Regions from separate parts of the Virgibacillus alimentarius genome, predicted to be linked through region 2. Evidence: riboswitches for the same ligand, from Rfam matches in the RefSeq annotation. Region 2 holds a riboswitch; the other holds the start of a gene.
What was found. A riboswitch is a leader RNA that binds a small molecule or an ion and turns the genes downstream of it on or off. The one in region 2 is predicted to bind S-adenosylmethionine.
Positions count from the first base shown of each region.

Region 1: linked by a shared signal. The riboswitch ahead of J2Z81_RS03940 (aliphatic sulfonate ABC transporter substrate-binding protein) and the one ahead of J2Z81_RS10555 (OsmC family protein) in region 2 are both predicted to bind S-adenosylmethionine.

Region 1 covers NZ_JAGIKX010000003.1:146,960-154,756, forward strand. The annotation lists gene tenI (thiazole tautomerase TenI) at 1-508, shown strand, start outside; gene thiO (glycine oxidase ThiO) at 509-1,597, shown strand; gene thiS (sulfur carrier protein ThiS) at 1,630-1,833, shown strand; gene J2Z81_RS03930 (thiazole synthase) at 1,835-2,602, shown strand; gene J2Z81_RS03935 (thiazole biosynthesis adenylyltransferase ThiF) at 2,599-3,615, shown strand; SAM riboswitch class I at 3,747-3,856, shown strand; SAM riboswitch class I at 3,935-4,048, shown strand; gene J2Z81_RS03940 (aliphatic sulfonate ABC transporter substrate-binding protein) at 4,126-5,136, shown strand; gene J2Z81_RS03945 (ABC transporter permease) at 5,236-6,018, shown strand; gene J2Z81_RS03950 (ABC transporter ATP-binding protein) at 6,034-6,783, shown strand; gene acsA (acetate--CoA ligase) at 6,767-7,797, shown strand, end outside.
Region 2 covers NZ_JAGIKX010000020.1:44,506-52,655, forward strand. The annotation lists gene J2Z81_RS10545 (AI-2E family transporter) at 1-209, opposite strand, end outside; gene J2Z81_RS10550 (C40 family peptidase) at 612-1,502, shown strand; gene J2Z81_RS10555 (OsmC family protein) at 1,612-2,064, opposite strand; SAM riboswitch class I at 2,209-2,319, opposite strand; gene J2Z81_RS10560 (YezD family protein) at 2,330-2,509, opposite strand; SAM riboswitch class I at 2,648-2,749, opposite strand; gene J2Z81_RS10565 (CoxG family protein) at 2,852-3,310, opposite strand; gene J2Z81_RS10570 (TetR family transcriptional regulator) at 3,533-4,105, shown strand; gene J2Z81_RS10575 (DMT family transporter) at 4,210-4,569, shown strand; gene J2Z81_RS10580 (DMT family transporter) at 4,569-4,883, shown strand; gene J2Z81_RS10585 (N-acetylmuramoyl-L-alanine amidase) at 5,115-5,813, shown strand; gene J2Z81_RS10590 (GntR family transcriptional regulator) at 5,911-6,579, shown strand; gene J2Z81_RS10595 (carbon-nitrogen family hydrolase) at 6,602-7,387, shown strand; gene J2Z81_RS10600 (DUF2848 family protein) at 7,409-8,098, shown strand; gene J2Z81_RS10605 (NHL repeat-containing protein) at 8,127-8,150, shown strand, end outside.

The DNA of each region.
Region 1 (7,797 bases), on a different contig from region 2:
ACGTGAAAAAAATTGGACTGCAAAGGAAATAGTGGATGTTGTCCAAACATTAATAGATAAAGGAGTTCCGCAAGAAAAGATCATTATTAATGACCGTATTGATATTGCATACATCATGCAAACAATTGGTGTGCAGCTCACACATCATAGCGCAGATATTGCTTTGGTAAAAGGAGCGTTTCCATCATTGCAAATTGGTTGTTCAACTCATTCAGTGGAGCAAGCAATATTAGCGGAGGAAAAAGGTGCAAATTACTTGTTTTATGGTCATATTTTTAATACACAATCAAAACCTGGTATACCTCCTAGAGGACTTGAAAAATTACAAGAAATTACAAGTACCGTCAAGGTGCCAGTCATAGCTATTGGTGGTATTACTCCTGAAAATACGGGAGAAGTAATTAAAGCAGGTGCTAGAGGGATTGCAGTTCTATCAGGGGTTTTACTCGCAAAGAATCCTATACAAGCTACATTAGCATATAGAAAAAGTTTAGAGAAGGCGAAGTGAATGATGAAAAAACATTATGATGTGATTGTCGTTGGAGGCGGAGTTATTGGGAGTTCCATTGCTTACCAATTAAGTAAGCGAGGAAGAAACGTGCTGCTGCTGGAGAAAAATAAGCTAGCCAGCAAAGCATCAAGTGCTGCAGCGGGAATGCTGGGTGCGCAATCAGAATTGGAAAAAGATAGCCCATTATTCCGCTTAGCTAGAAAAAGCAGGGGAATGTTTCCAAAACTTGCAGAGGAATTAAAAGAATTGACAGGAATAGATATTCAACTCGTACAAAATGGGATATTTAAAATAGCGAAAACGGATGCAGAAGCTGCTTCACTAGCATCCATCATATCCATTCAGAAAAAGCTAGGTGAAAGTGCATCTTGGATAGCTCCAAACGAATTAAGAGAGTGGGAACCTTCCCTTTCTGAGTATATAAAAGGGGCTATGTATATCCCAAACGATGGAAATGTTTCCCCACCAAATCTATCTAGAGCATTAGCTCATGCTGCTATAGGTCTGGGAGCAGAAATGATGGAACATACGGAGGTTTGTGGTTTTATTAAAGAAACAAATAGAATCATAGGCGTTCAAACGATGATAGGCAAAATATTTGCCGATGAAACAGTTATAACAGGGGGGGCGTGGAGTGAACAATTACTAAGTCAATTAGGGATAAAGTTGAACACGTATCCAGTAAAAGGAGAATGTTTTTCCGTCCGGGTTAAAAAGAGCCCGGTTATACGAACGATATTCTCAAAAGGTTGTTATATTGTGCCAAAACCAGATGGAAGGCTAGTTATTGGAGCGACCGAAGAAGCAAATACATTTGATGAATCGGTTCATTTAGAGGGCCTCGTTCAGCTTATGCAGCGCGCTATCAAACTGATTCCGGAATTAACCTGTGCACAGTGGGAAAAATCTTGGGCTGGGATTCGGCCGCAAACAGCTGATAAAACACCATACATGGGAAGACACCCGCTGTTTGAGGGATTATCGATTGCTACAGGTCACTACCGGAATGGAATACTTCTTGCACCTATTACCGGGTTAAATATGGCCAAACTTCTTGAGGGAGAGGAAATAGAAGCCCCTTTTTAAATAAAACAACGTAGTGTAGAGGAGGTGAGCAAGTGAATCTGCGAGTAAACGGGGAGGTTGTAACTGTACCTGATTCGGTGCGTACAATTAAAGGAGTTATTGATCATTTTAACATAAACAACCCTGTCATCATTGTGGAACATAATGACACGATTTTAGATAAAAATGCACATGAAAAAACTCAAATTTTTGAAGGTGACAAAATAGAATTAGTCCAATTTGTAGGAGGCGGTTGAGATGCTAACCATTAACGATAAACAATTTCATTCCAGATTACTATTAGGAACAGGAAAATATCCAAATTTTGATATTCAAAAACAAGCCGTAGAGGTATCAGAATCTGAAATTTTAACATTTACTGTCCGGCGCATGAACATTTATGAACCAAGTCAACCTAATTTTCTTGAAAAAATAGATTTAGATAAAGTTAACTTGCTACCAAATACAGCTGGTGCAAAAACAGCTCAAGAAGCAGTACGCCATGCTAAACTAGCTCAAGCCTCAGGGCTTTGCGATATGATCAAAGTAGAAGTTATTGGTTGCGATAAGACGTTGCTTCCGGATCCTGTGGAAACATTAAAAGCAACAGAGGAACTGCTCAAAGAAGGTTTTACAGTTCTGCCATATACTTCTGATGATGTTGTGCTTGCTAAAAGACTGGAAGAACTTGGTGCCCATGCGATCATGCCGGGAGCTTCACCAATTGGATCAGGTCAAGGAATTATTAATCCGCTTCATTTACGTTTTATTGTTGAACAAACAAAGGTTCCAGTGATTGTCGACGCTGGTATTGGTTCTCCTGCTGATGCTGCAATAGCGATGGAATTAGGAGCTGACGCTGTGTTACTAAATACAGCGGTATCTGCTGCAGATGACCCAGTAAAAATGGCTAAAGCGATGAAACTCGCAATTGAAGCGGGCCGCTTAGGTTATGAAGCTGGAAGAATTCCTAAAAAACGAACAGCAACAGCAAGCAGTCCAATGGAAGGGCTGAGTATCGGATGAATGATCGTTATTCCAGACAAACGCTGTTCGCTCCGATTGGTGAAAAGGGACAAAGAAGACTAAAAAAAAAGCATGTGTTACTCGTGGGAGCAGGGGCTCTTGGCACAGGTAATGCGGAATCACTTGTCCGCGGGGGTGTTGGAAAAATAACGATAGTGGATCGCGATTATGTTGAATGGAGTAATTTACAACGACAACAGCTATTTGTTGAATCAGACGCAATAGAGCGTATACCAAAAGCAATTGCTGCCAAAAAGCGGCTCCAACAAGTTAATTCTGAGGTAGAAATAGAAGCCCATATTTTAGATGTCGGTCCGCAAGAATTTGAAAGCTTAATAGAAAATGTTGATCTAATAATAGATGCTACCGATAATTTTGATATTCGGATGATTATTAATGATATTTCACAGAAATATGGGGTGCCTTGGATTTATGGCTCTTGTGTCGGGAGCTATGGTATTAGTTTTACAATTATTCCAAATCAAACACCATGTTTACATTGTTTGATGGAAACTGTGCCTATTGGCGGACTGACCTGTGATACCGCGGGGATCATCAGTCCTGCAGCTAATATGGTCGTAGTGTATCAAACAGCCGAGGCACTAAAAATACTTACAGAAGATTGGGGCGCACGAAGAGAAAAATTAGTATCCTTTGATCTTTGGAAAAACGAAGAATCAAAAATCAATGTTTCTAGTTTAAGAAAAGCTGATTGCACCTCCTGCGGCGTTCATCCTACGTACCCATTCCTTGATTATGAAAATCAAACAAAATCAGCTGTGCTTTGTGGAAGAGATTCTGTTCAAATTCGTCCGGCCAAAAAAGAAAAACGTGATTTAGAAACGATAGCTCAGACATTGTCATCTATGGGGAAGGTAGAACAAAACCCATTTCTGCTTTCTTTTACAGTTGAAAAAAAGCGGCTCGTTCTATTTCAGGATGGTCGTACACTTATACATGGAACGAAGAATATATCGGAAGCCAAAACACTTTATCATCGTTATTTGGGATGAACAGAATTTCTTCAAAGCTCTCTAGATTATGCATGACCTTATAAATATTCATATTTTTACAGTAACAGTGTTGACAGAAATAATTCCTTGTGATAGACTCTGAATTATCATTAGTTAATAAAATTAAATAAATCTTATCCAGAGTGGTGGAGGGACTGGCCCGATGATACCCAGCAACCATTAGGTGCTATACCTAATAGGTGCTAAATCCAGCTAAGCAAGATGCTTAGGAAGATAAGATGAGAATAGATGAACCTCTCTAACTTATCTGAGAGGTTTTTTTAGTATAGTAGTTATTCGTATAAATTTATAAATAAGTTTCTTATCCAGAGAGGCGGAGGGACTGGCCCAATGATGCCCGGCAACCCATAGGCTAGATTAAATAGTTTATGAAGGTGCTAATTCCTGCAGGATATTTCCTGGTAGATGAGAAGAGAGAATAGTTTTTTTAACCCTCTTCTTAGGAAGAGGGTTTTTATTTATTATTTTATAGAAAAAGGAGAGGGTAAAATGCTTGAAAAAAGGATTTTTAGAAAGCATTATGTCGGAAAATTCACATTAATAGGACTAATAGGAGTTTTACTATTCCTAACTATGGGATGTTTTTCAAAAACAAGCTCGAAAGGTACACCAGAAAAAATTCGGTTAGATTATGCCTATTATTCACCAACTAGCTTGGTTCTTAAAAAGTTTGGATGGCTAGAAGAGACATTTGAAGAAGAAGGTATTGAGATAGAGTGGGTTTTAAGTCAAGGCAGCAATAAAGCATTAGAGTTTTTAAATAGCGACAGTATTGACTTTGGTTCATCAGCAGGTGCGGCTGCATTAATGTCTAAGGCAAATGGTGCGCCAATCAAAAATGTATATATTTATTCAAAGCCGGAATGGACTGCGCTTGTCTCCCGTGCAGACTCCAAGATTGAAAGTATAAATGATTTACAAGGAAAGAAGGTTGCGGCAACACTGGGTACAGATCCTTATATCTTCTTACTTCGTTCATTAAATGAGGAGGGGGTTTCAGCCAGTAATGTTGAGATTGTTAATCTACAGCATGGGGACGGGGCATCTGCGCTAACTTCAGGGTCTGTGGATGGATGGGCTGGCCTTGACCCTCACATGGCTCGACTAGAAATAGAATCTGATGCTGAGTTATTCTATCGGAACGTAGATTTTAATACATACGGTTTTTTAAATGTAAGAGAGAGTTTTGTTGAACAGTATCCTGAATATGTCAGTCGTGTCATTGAGGTGTATGAAAAAGCAAGAACTTGGACAATTAAAAATCCTAAAGAGGCAGCAGAAATCCTAGCGGAAGAAGCAAGTATTCCAGTAGATGTAGCACAAAAGCAATTAGAACGTAATGATTTTTCTGGACCAGTTCCTGGTAAAGATCAGCAAAGATCTTTAATAGAAGCTGGTAAAGTGTTACAAAACGGAGAAGTTATTGATGAGGATGCAAATGTCGAAAAACTTGTTATAGAGCTAATTGACCCCTCATTTGCAAAAGAAACGATTGAGTAGATAATTAGTTCTATTCTAAAGGAGAGGATAAAATTGGCAAAGCATAAAGAAGAAATAGCATCTGTGTTTGTTACAGAGCGCATCAAAGGTAATGAAAAAATGAAAAAGAAGCAGTCAAAAAATCTTCAATCTGTTCTTTTAGGAAGTTTCATTCCAATTATTCTAATTATTGCGTGGGAAGGATTAAGTCGAGTAGGATTTTTCCCAACTTACCAACTCCCAGCACCGACAACGATTTTAATTACCATTAAAGAAATGGCACAGGAAGGAACTTTATGGGATCATATTGGAATTACAACCTATCGTGTTTTGATGGGGTTTCTAATTGGTACAGTAGCTGCTGTCCTATTAGGGTCACTTGTTGGCTTTTATAAAAATGCAGAGCGATTATTTGATCCAATGATTCAAGCTTTTCGTTCTATTCCATCGCTTGCATGGGTGCCATTGTTCATTTTATGGATGGGAATTGGCGAGCCATCTAAAATAACAATGATAGCAGTTGGTGTCTTTTTCCCTGTCTATCTTAATGTTGTGAGCGGAATACTTGGAGTTGACCGAAAATTAATTGAAGTCGGAAAAATTTATGATTTAAATATATTTCAATTAATTCGCAGGATCATTTTGCCGGGAGCATTGCCTTCTTTCCTCGTTGGTTTGCGAAGTGGTTTAGGACTCGGTTGGATGTTTGTTGTTGCTGCAGAATTGATGGGGGCCAGTGAAGGACTAGGGTACTTGTTGGTTCTAGGCCAGAATACACTTTCTCCCGAGATAATTATTGCTAGTATTATTTTATTTGCGATTATCGGAAAATTTTTCGATTGGATTTTGAAAGTTATCGAAAAACAAGCGTTACACTGGCAGGACAATTTAATGAAATCATAGCGGGAGGTATACATGGTGAGTTTAGAAATGAAAGATGTTAGCCGAACATTTAATGGTAAAACAGTTGTTAGAAACATTTCTTTTACTGCAAATCCAGGAGAAATTATTGGTATTTTAGGTACGAGTGGTTGTGGAAAAAGTACGTTATTACGTGCTATTTCTGGCTTGGATAATGAATATAGTGGAGAAATAGTTATAAATGATTATATATCAAAAGGAATGCATAAGAATACTGGTTTTATGTTTCAAGAACCCCGTTTAATGCCTTGGCTTACAGTAATGGATAACGTTACGTTTGGATTAAAAGGGAGCAAGCTAAAGAAGCAGGATTGTGCAAGGCAATATTTGAAAGATGTTGGCTTAGCTGGAAGTGAACATCTTTATCCAAAACAGCTTTCTGGAGGAATGGCCCAACGTGTAGCAATCGCCCGGTCTTTGATTACATCTCCGGAAATTCTATTATTGGACGAACCATTTAGTGCGTTGGATGCATTCACCAAGATGCATTTACAAGATTTATTACTGGATGTATGGGAAAGTTATCAATCCACAATGGTGTTAGTTACCCATGATGTTGATGAAGCAATTTATTTATGTGATCGAATTATTATCTTATGCGGTCATCCAGGAGAAATTGCTAAAGAAATTAGATTAGCCGAACCACGTCCTAGAAAAAGAGGCAGTAGGAAATCCGCAGAGTTTAAAACAGAGATATTAGATAGCTTAAATTTAATAGGAGGAGATGAACATGTCTACAGTAAATAATGAGCTTCCGTCAATTACAGGTACATATAATTTACAAGATTACCAAGCTATAAACGAATCATTTTCATGGAATAATGCAGCAGAAAAATTAAGTTTTTGGAAAACAGGAAAAGTAAATATTGCTTATGAAACGATCGACAGACATGTTGATGAAGGTTTTGGAGAGAGAGTTGCACTTCAGTACGTAAATGGTGATAAGAGAGAAGTTTTAACATTTGCAGAAGTTAAAGAAAAAACAGATCATTATGCTCGTGTTTTAAAAGAAAATGGCGTGAAAAAAGGAGATAGAGTGTTTGTTTTACTACCTAAAACCCCTGCATGCTATATTTCTATTTTAGCGATTATTAAGATTGGTGGAATTGCTGGACCGTTATTTGAAGCGTTTATGAAGGAAGCAATAACAGATCGGATGAATGACTGTAGTGCAACAATGCTTATTACAGATAAATACTTAATTAATCGCGTTTCTAATAAAGATATTCCTTCCCTCCGATCAATTTTGTTTACAGAGGATTTGGAGGATTCCTTTTATAATACTCCAAATATAGAGGCGACTATCGAGTGGGTTCATTTAGAAGACGGATTCATTATACACTATACAAGTGGATCAACTGGTAAACCGAAGGGGATTTTGCACGCTCATCGTGCTATGATTCATCATTATGAATCAGGTAGATGGGTGTTGGATCTTAAAGACGATGATGTATATTGGTGTACCTCTCATCCAGGATGGGTAACAGGAAGTGTATATGGCTTATTTGCTCCTTGGTTAAATAGAGCTACAGTCGTCATTCAGGGAGGACGTTTTAAAGCTGAAAATTGGTATGAAATAATAGAAGAATTAAAAGTAACCACATGGTACAGTGCGCCAACTGCTTTTAGAATGTTATTATCCCAAGGTGATTTATTGAAAAAATATGATCTTTCCTCCTTAAGGCACGTCCTAAGTGTAGGTGAGCCTTTAAATCCAGAGGTTATTCACTGGGCATGGAATCAACTAGGAATTCGTATTCA
Region 2 (8,150 bases):
ACAATCGGATTCATTAAATAATAAGCAATAAAAGCAAGGATGATGGGAGCAGCTACCGTTGAAATAATGACAATAAACGGATAGAAAATAAAGGAAATTTTATTATATATAAAAATCGCTATTCCTAGTAATATCACAACCATCAGGATAAAAATCAGGTCCCTGCTTCCTATAAATTTCATAAATCGGGTTAATGATTTCTTTTCCATATATATCACCTTTTAACAAGAGTGTTTCATTTTGCTTAATCATATTATAGATGAAGTGTCGGAGCATGTCACTTCTGAATTGTTTGAGTTGATTTAAAGGATGAACGTTTACTTGGATCGAAAGAGAAAAGTAGTAGGCAAATGGAAAACGATTGATAGCAACAAAACTTACTTTTAAATGACATAGATAGACAATCTTTTTCGGATGATATCGAATAAAGGTATAAAATATTACATTTTCTTTTCAAATAGGGGCTCTTTTTTTGAAGTTGTAACATTTTGTCATATTTTGTTACCGAAACGTATTATTATCATAACCTTTTTAATAGAATTTTTTGCTAGAATATGTACTAACGGTAAAAATCTACCAATAGTATACGTAAAAAATGGGAGGATACATAAATGTTTAAAGGTAAATATTCTGTTCGGAAGTATATTGTAACTACGGTTTTGGCAACATCTTTTGCTTTAGCACCAATTATGTCTGGAAGTGTACTAGCATACGGAGGCCCTGCTGCCGATACAAGCGCGAACCAGACATCAGAAACTACGCAAGTAGAAGAAAACAATGCACAGGAAGCAGTACAAGCGGAAGAGACAAATGCTTCAACGTTAAGACCGGGTGACAGCGGGCCAGCAGTTAGTGATTTACAGTCTAAATTGCAAAATCTCGGATACAGTCTAAATATTGATGGAATCTACGGTCCAGCTACAGAATCAGCAGTAAGAGATTTACAAGGAAACAGTGGAATTCAAATTGATGGAATTGCAGGACCAGCAACGTTTAATGCATTAAATCAAAATCCTTCTAATGCTACTCCTACTAATGAAACTGTAGAAGAAAATAATGCACCAGAAGAGAATGATGAAGATGTAACAATTCAAGAAGCACCACAGCAACAAGTAAAACCACAAACTCTTTCATTATCCGGTTCTGGCGACGCTGTTTCTACCGCACAAAGTTTAGTAGGAACACCTTATGTATGGGGAGGTACAACTCCTGCTGGATTTGACAGCAGTGGATTTGTTACCTATGTACTCAAGCAGGAAGGTGTAAATGTTGGTAGAACTCATGCAGATATGTGGGCAAGTGGTGGTCAACATGTAAGTAATCCGAGCCCAGGCGATGTTGTATTCTTTGAAAACACTTATAAATCTGGGGTTTCTCATAGTGGAATCTATGTTGGAAATGGCCAAATGATTCATGCTGGTACAGAAGCTACGGGTGTGGAATATGCAAATAAGAATGATTCATATTGGGGCCCTAGATACATCGGAGCTAAATCATTTTAATTCAATCAAAATAATGCATAAAGGACTGTATCGTCAAAACGATGCAGTCCTTTTTGATATGATATAAGTTTAATGATTTTATGGATAGAATAAAGTTAAGTTACTTATTCTATACGCCTGATGCAGCCTGATTTGTCACATTGACGACAGAAGTACCTGCTAAGGTATCTTTTACCGGACAAATAGCATCTACATGGGAAAGAAGCTGTTCGATATTTTCTTTTGGCGAAGGTGAATCAATGTTTACTTTGTAGCGAACTTCCTGGTACCCTGGTCGGACATCAGGATTGATTCCGAGAAAACCATCGGGATCAAGATCGCCTTCCAGCTGAACGTCTAATCCATTTACTTCCACATCAAATTTTTGGGCAAATGTGACCACAAGCACATTAATGCAACCCCCTAATGCAGAAAGTACATATTCTACCGGATTTGCCCCTTTGTCTGTACCACCCAATTCCTTGGGTTCATCAATAATAACTTCTTTTCCATTGACATTTGCAACAGATAATACTCCTTCACCAGACCATTTTACTTCAGAGATAAATGTAGTATTAGCCATTAAAAGTCCTCCTTCATTGATTATATTGATAAAAATACTTGGTTTATCTTAAAAGCTCACCGCCTTTCTCTTCTTATTCATCAGAAGGGAATTAAAAAATCCCCTTCTGATGAATAAGAAGAGGTTTACATGAATCTGATCCTCTTCCTATCTTTCAGACATTACATATAGTCTGCTGGAATTGGCACAGTACTTTTGTTTAAGCCTGTTGCCGAGGTATCATGGGGCCATTCCCTCCACCTCTCTTGATAAGAAACTGCGTTATTCAATTTTTCCAGTTCTTATTTATTGTTTTAATGCCTGGCTGTCTTTTATCCTTAACTTTTTCTGTTGTATCTATTTGCGTAATTTCCCCATTTTGCACTGTAATCATAATGGATCCATATTTCATTTTTTCAAGAGATGTTTTGATGTGTTCAAATTGTAAATGCGTTAGTTTACTCATCATGGTTCCGCTCCTTTTAAATTAAGCAATCGACTTTTTTTATGCGATCGTTTTAGATTCGGTAGATCAAAACAGCAGCAAAACAAAAACCCTCTTCTAAAAATAAGAAGAGGGTGGAGATCCATTTTTATATTGCTCTTCTTATTTTTCAAGTAAGCTACTTGCTGGAATTGGCACAGTGCCTTATAGCCTGTTGCCGAGGTATCATGGGGCCAGTCCCTCCACCTCTCTGAATAAGAAAGTTTTGATATGAAATTGTATCATTTTATATAATATACATGGAATTTTTCCATTTGTCAAATTCCTTTTAAAAATGAGCAACGGAATGCATTTTACGCTCCGTTATGTAACTAAAATGCGCATGTCATTGGCCATTTTATCAACAACAGATTCGGTAAACTCTTTTGTGGTTTTTGGAATGAATGATTTTAATATGGGATTAACGACCGGTGCCATCATTCCTTTAGCAGTTATGTCGAGACAGCCGGTTATTTCAGTTTCACGGCCACTTAATTCTTTTGCTAAAAAATAACCGTTGCCCTTAAAGTTTTCACTTAATCCGGTTAACTGAAAGGTGACCTTCGTAGGTTCCTCCCACTTGATAATCTCAATCTTCAGATGGACGGTTTTTTGCACGATCCCGATGTCACCTTTGAATTTCCAGGTTGATTCCCTATCATTAATGATCTCGTGTTCCATATAACCGGGTACGAGGGGTGCCCAATTATTCATATTACTAACAAAAGACCAAACAAAGTCAATGGGAATGGTTATTGTTGAATCATGCAGACCTTTTGGCACAGAAAATACCTCCTTGATGTTGAGTTCCATATTGATTGCTGCCATTGAGTATATGTCTGCTTGGAAGCGAATAGAACATTTTCAAAGAAAGCATCTGTGAAAATGGAATAAGCGTATGTTTTGGATGCAATATATGGCTATAACCTGTAACCATATTGACAATGATACCTCATTAGGATAAAATGAATGACAGTCAGTCATTATGAGTTGGGAGCTGTTTTGATGGATAATAAAAAGGAAAACATTATTCGCTCAGCAATTGATGTGTTTCAGGAAAAGGGTATCGAAAAGGCAAAAGTATCTGATATTGTAAAAGGTGCTGGCATTGCACAAGGAACTTTTTATTTGTATTTTCCAACGAAGCTTGCTGTCATGCCCTCAATCGCACAAGTAATGGTAGAAAAAACACTTGAAGAAATTAAAAAAGCAGTTCAGCAAGATTCCCCCTTTTCGCGTCAACTAGAGCAAGTTGTCGATGCTGTATTTTATATCACGAATGAGTACCGTGAAATATTCGCTCTGATTTATGCGGGGTTAGCGTCAAGTGAATACTTAAAAGAATGGGAGACACTTTATGAGCCTTATTATAAATGGATGAGTGGATTTCTAAAAAAAGCAAAAACAGACGGAATTATCCGCGAAACAGTTCATGAAGAGCATACAGCTACGTTGCTCATAGGATTAATTGAAGCAGCCGCCGAACAATCTTATTTGTATGACCATCAGGATGATAATGCTGCAAATATAAAGAGACAAGAAGTTTTAGACTTTTTAAAACATGCGCTTAAAAGCTAATTTTATTTTAATTTAATTGAAGAGATTTTTTACATGGTATTTCGCCATGCTTTCATTATTTAATAATGACTGAACGTCAGTCATAAAAGAAGGAGTGAATGAAGATGAAAAAAGCTTGGATGTATGTTTTCTTAACAAGTTTTTTTGAACTTGTTTGGATTTTGGGATTTAATATAGCAGATGCATGGTGGCATTGGATATTTATAATAACTTTTATCATAATGGACCTTCATTTTCTAACAAAGGCTTGTGAGCAGTTACCAACCGGGACGGTGTATGCCATTTTTGCTGCAGCAGGAACAGTGGGTACTGCTCTAATGGACGTGTATATTTTCGGTGGTGATCTAACAAGTGGAAAAATGATGTTTATGGTTTTATTGGTTTTAGGAGTAATTGGTCTGAAATTGGCTGACGAAATGTCGGAAAATAAAAGCAATGAAGGTAGTAAGGAGGTCATGCACTAATGGGATGGTTGTATATTGCACTTGCAGCGATATTTGAGATGATCGGAGTCTTGGGTTTAAGGTTATTCAGTGAGCATAAAAGTATTCGTAATGGCGTACTCTATTTTGGCGGTCTTGGTGGTTCATTTGCTTTCCTATATGTTTCTTTTTCCCACCTACTTGTGAGTGTCGCATATTCTGTTTTTATCGGAATTGGCACAGCAGGTGCTGTATTGATGAATATGATTTTTTTTGGTGAATCGAAGAATATCTTTCGGATTATAAGTTTAATTGCGATTATAGTGGGTGTGACTGGGTTGAAAGCTTTGTCCTAGCATCTATTAACCTAAAAAAGGTCGATCTCTATTGATAAAGAGGTCGACATTTTCTTGCTTCAAAAAAAGTTCCTGTCGATTTAACGAATAAATAGGAACGGAAAATAGACAGCTTTCGTTAATATTATTTCCCGGGTAATACTTTTGTCACAACATGAGTTGATGAATTTGCCCCGTAATCGTGCCTCCTTTCGATAGTAACAGTGAAACTATTATAAAAGGAGGATTTTGATGAAAAAAATTTTTATTGATGCAGGACATGGAGGAGCAGATTCGGGTGCTATTGGTAATGGGCTTAAAGAAAAAGATGTTTGCTTGACGATTGCTCTAAAGATGAGGGATTATTTGAACCGGGAGTATGCGGAACAAATTATTAAACTTTCCCGCACAAAAGATGAATATTTGACCTTAAAGCAGCGCACAAATATGGCAAATCACTGGGGGGCGAATTGCTTTGTGTCGATTCATCTTAATGCAGGGAGAGGGGCAGGATTTGAATCGTATATTTATAATGGGAAATTTGCAGATAAGCGTAGCACCAATCGATTTCGGAACCACGTGCATGATGAAATAATCGTAGGTACAAAATGGCAGGACAGGGGGAAGAAAGAGGCAAACTTCCATGTGTTAAGAGAATCATCGATGACAGCTATTTTGACAGAAAATGGATTCATTGATCACGAGCCTGATGCACGTAAATTAAAAAGCGATGGCTTTTTGAATACACTTGCCTTCGCTCATACAAAAGGACTAGCGTTAGCCCTCGGATTAAAGCAGCGCACTAGTAAAAAAATGCATGTAATACAAAAAGGAGAGACTTTTTGGAACTTAGCGATCAAATATCAATCAACTGTAAAAAAATTAAGGCAATTAAATCCTGACGTAATTCCAGAAAGATTGCAGATCGGGACACGAATCAGAGTGAAATAATGGAAAAGTCTTACCATTTGGTAAGCTTTTCTATTTACAATGTATACAGAGTAATGTATTATGTATACATAATACATTATAGGAGTTGCATTGTAAGATGAGTGAATTAAATTTTGGAAAGCCTATTAAAAAAGAAACAGTCTATGAGATTGCGTACAGGGAACTTAAATCAGCAATTTTATCGAACAAGCTAAATCAGAATCAATTTTATACCGAGGAGGATTTTGCGAATGAATTAGGTATTTCAAGAACTCCGGTAAGGGAAGCCATTCAAGGCTTGGTTTATGACCGATTGCTTATTGCAGTTCCAAGAAAAGGAGTGAAAGTAAGAGGGTTTACGAATTCAGAAATTAATCAAATATTTTTACTTAGAAAAGCGATTGAAAAAGAAGTACTAACGGAGTTTTTGAAAACGGTAACAAATGAACAAATAAACAGGTTGGAAGAAATTATTTCTCAGCAAGATAAGGCTATTATTCATGAAAACAGAGAATTATTTATTCAATTAGATCAAGAATTTCATAATTGTATCATTCATTATACCAATTACAATTTAGTTGAGGAAATTTATAGCAAGCTGCATGATCTAACGGTTTTAATTGGATATCAGGCAATACGAAAAGAAGGCAGAATGAATGAAGTGATTACAGAGCATAAGGATATTGTGCAGGCGATTGTAGAAAAAAACAAGGAGCAAGCTAGTGCTAAGTTACTTCTCCACTTAGATAACACAATGGACTCTTACAAGATTATGGATAATAAATGAAAACGAAACGGGAGGTTTTATCATGAAATATGCAGTTTATCAAATGGATATTATTGCTGGTAACCCCAAGAAGAATAGAGAGAAGGTAAACAACTGGGCAAAGGAGACAATGGCAAACGAAAAGCCGGATGTGCTTGTTCTTCCAGAAATGTGGACGACAGCCTTTACGCTTCCGGAATTAGATGAGTTCGCAGATGTTAATGGTGAACCTACGACATCCTTTCTTCAAGAACTTGCAAAAAAACATCACGTTCATATTATCGGTGGTTCCATCGCAAACAAAAAAGACGGAAAATTTTATAATACAAGTGTAGTAGTTGACCGTAAAGGATCGATCGTATATACGTATGACAAAATTCACTTAGTACCCATGCTCCATGAGCATAAATACCTCACGGGTGGTACAGAAAAGGTAAGAACATTTGAACTAGAAGGAGTAAAAATGGGAGTCATCATTTGTTATGATTTGAGATTTCCAGAACTGGCTAGAAAATTAGCACTAGAAGGTGTACAGGTATTGCACATTGTCGCTGAATGGCCTGCCCCGAGAAAAGACCATTGGAGACATCTCCAACTAGCCCGGGCAATTGAAAATCAAATGTTCGTTGTATCTTGTAATCGTGTTGGTTCTTATGATGGAGAGGATTTTGCAGGAACGTCGATGATCATTGATCCTTGGGGAACGCCATTAGAAATTGGCAGTGACTCAAAGGAAGAGACGCTTTCTACAACGCTGTCCTTGGATATCGTTCCTAAAATTAGAAAAGATGTACCTATTTTTTCAAGCAGAGTTCCAGAACTATATTAATCATACAAGGGGGAAATGATAATGAAAAATACACTAAAACTAAATGTACAAGGAAAAAATAAAACAATCGATGTAGATGTTCATCATGTATTTAACGCTGGATATGCAGGAAGTGATCAAGAAAAGGTGCAGGAACATATTGATGAATTAGCAAAATTGGGTGTACCTACACCGACAACAACACCTATCTTATTTCCGGTTTCCGATTATGTTGTATCCACAACGAAGCATATACAAGTGCAGCATGAGGAAACAAGCGGGGAGATTGAATATGTATTAATTTGGCATAACAATGAATTATACGTCACCGTCGGCAGTGACCACACAGACCGCAAATTAGAAACATTCAGTGTGCCGATGTCAAAACAGGCATATCCGAATGTGATTGCAGAAGATGTATGGAAATATGAAGACGTTAAAAATCACTGGGATCAACTAGAGTTTATTTGTTGGGTTACTTCTGGAAATGAGAAAAAAATCTATCAACAAGGCACCTGTGCAGATTTATTAAATCCGGAGCAATGGGAAGAAAACTTTTCTAAATTAAATGTGGAAGAAGATGGAAATTTATTCTTCTCTGCAACGATTAATACGGAAGATAATACATTGGCATTCGCTGATAAATATGAATTTGAATTAAGAGACCCAGTGCTTCATCGATCCATTAAACATCAGTATGAAGTGAATGTGCTTCCTGAATCTATTGAGTAATCAAAATAGAATAGGATGTGTTTCTGGTATGTTGGTATTTGGGCTTGGTCCG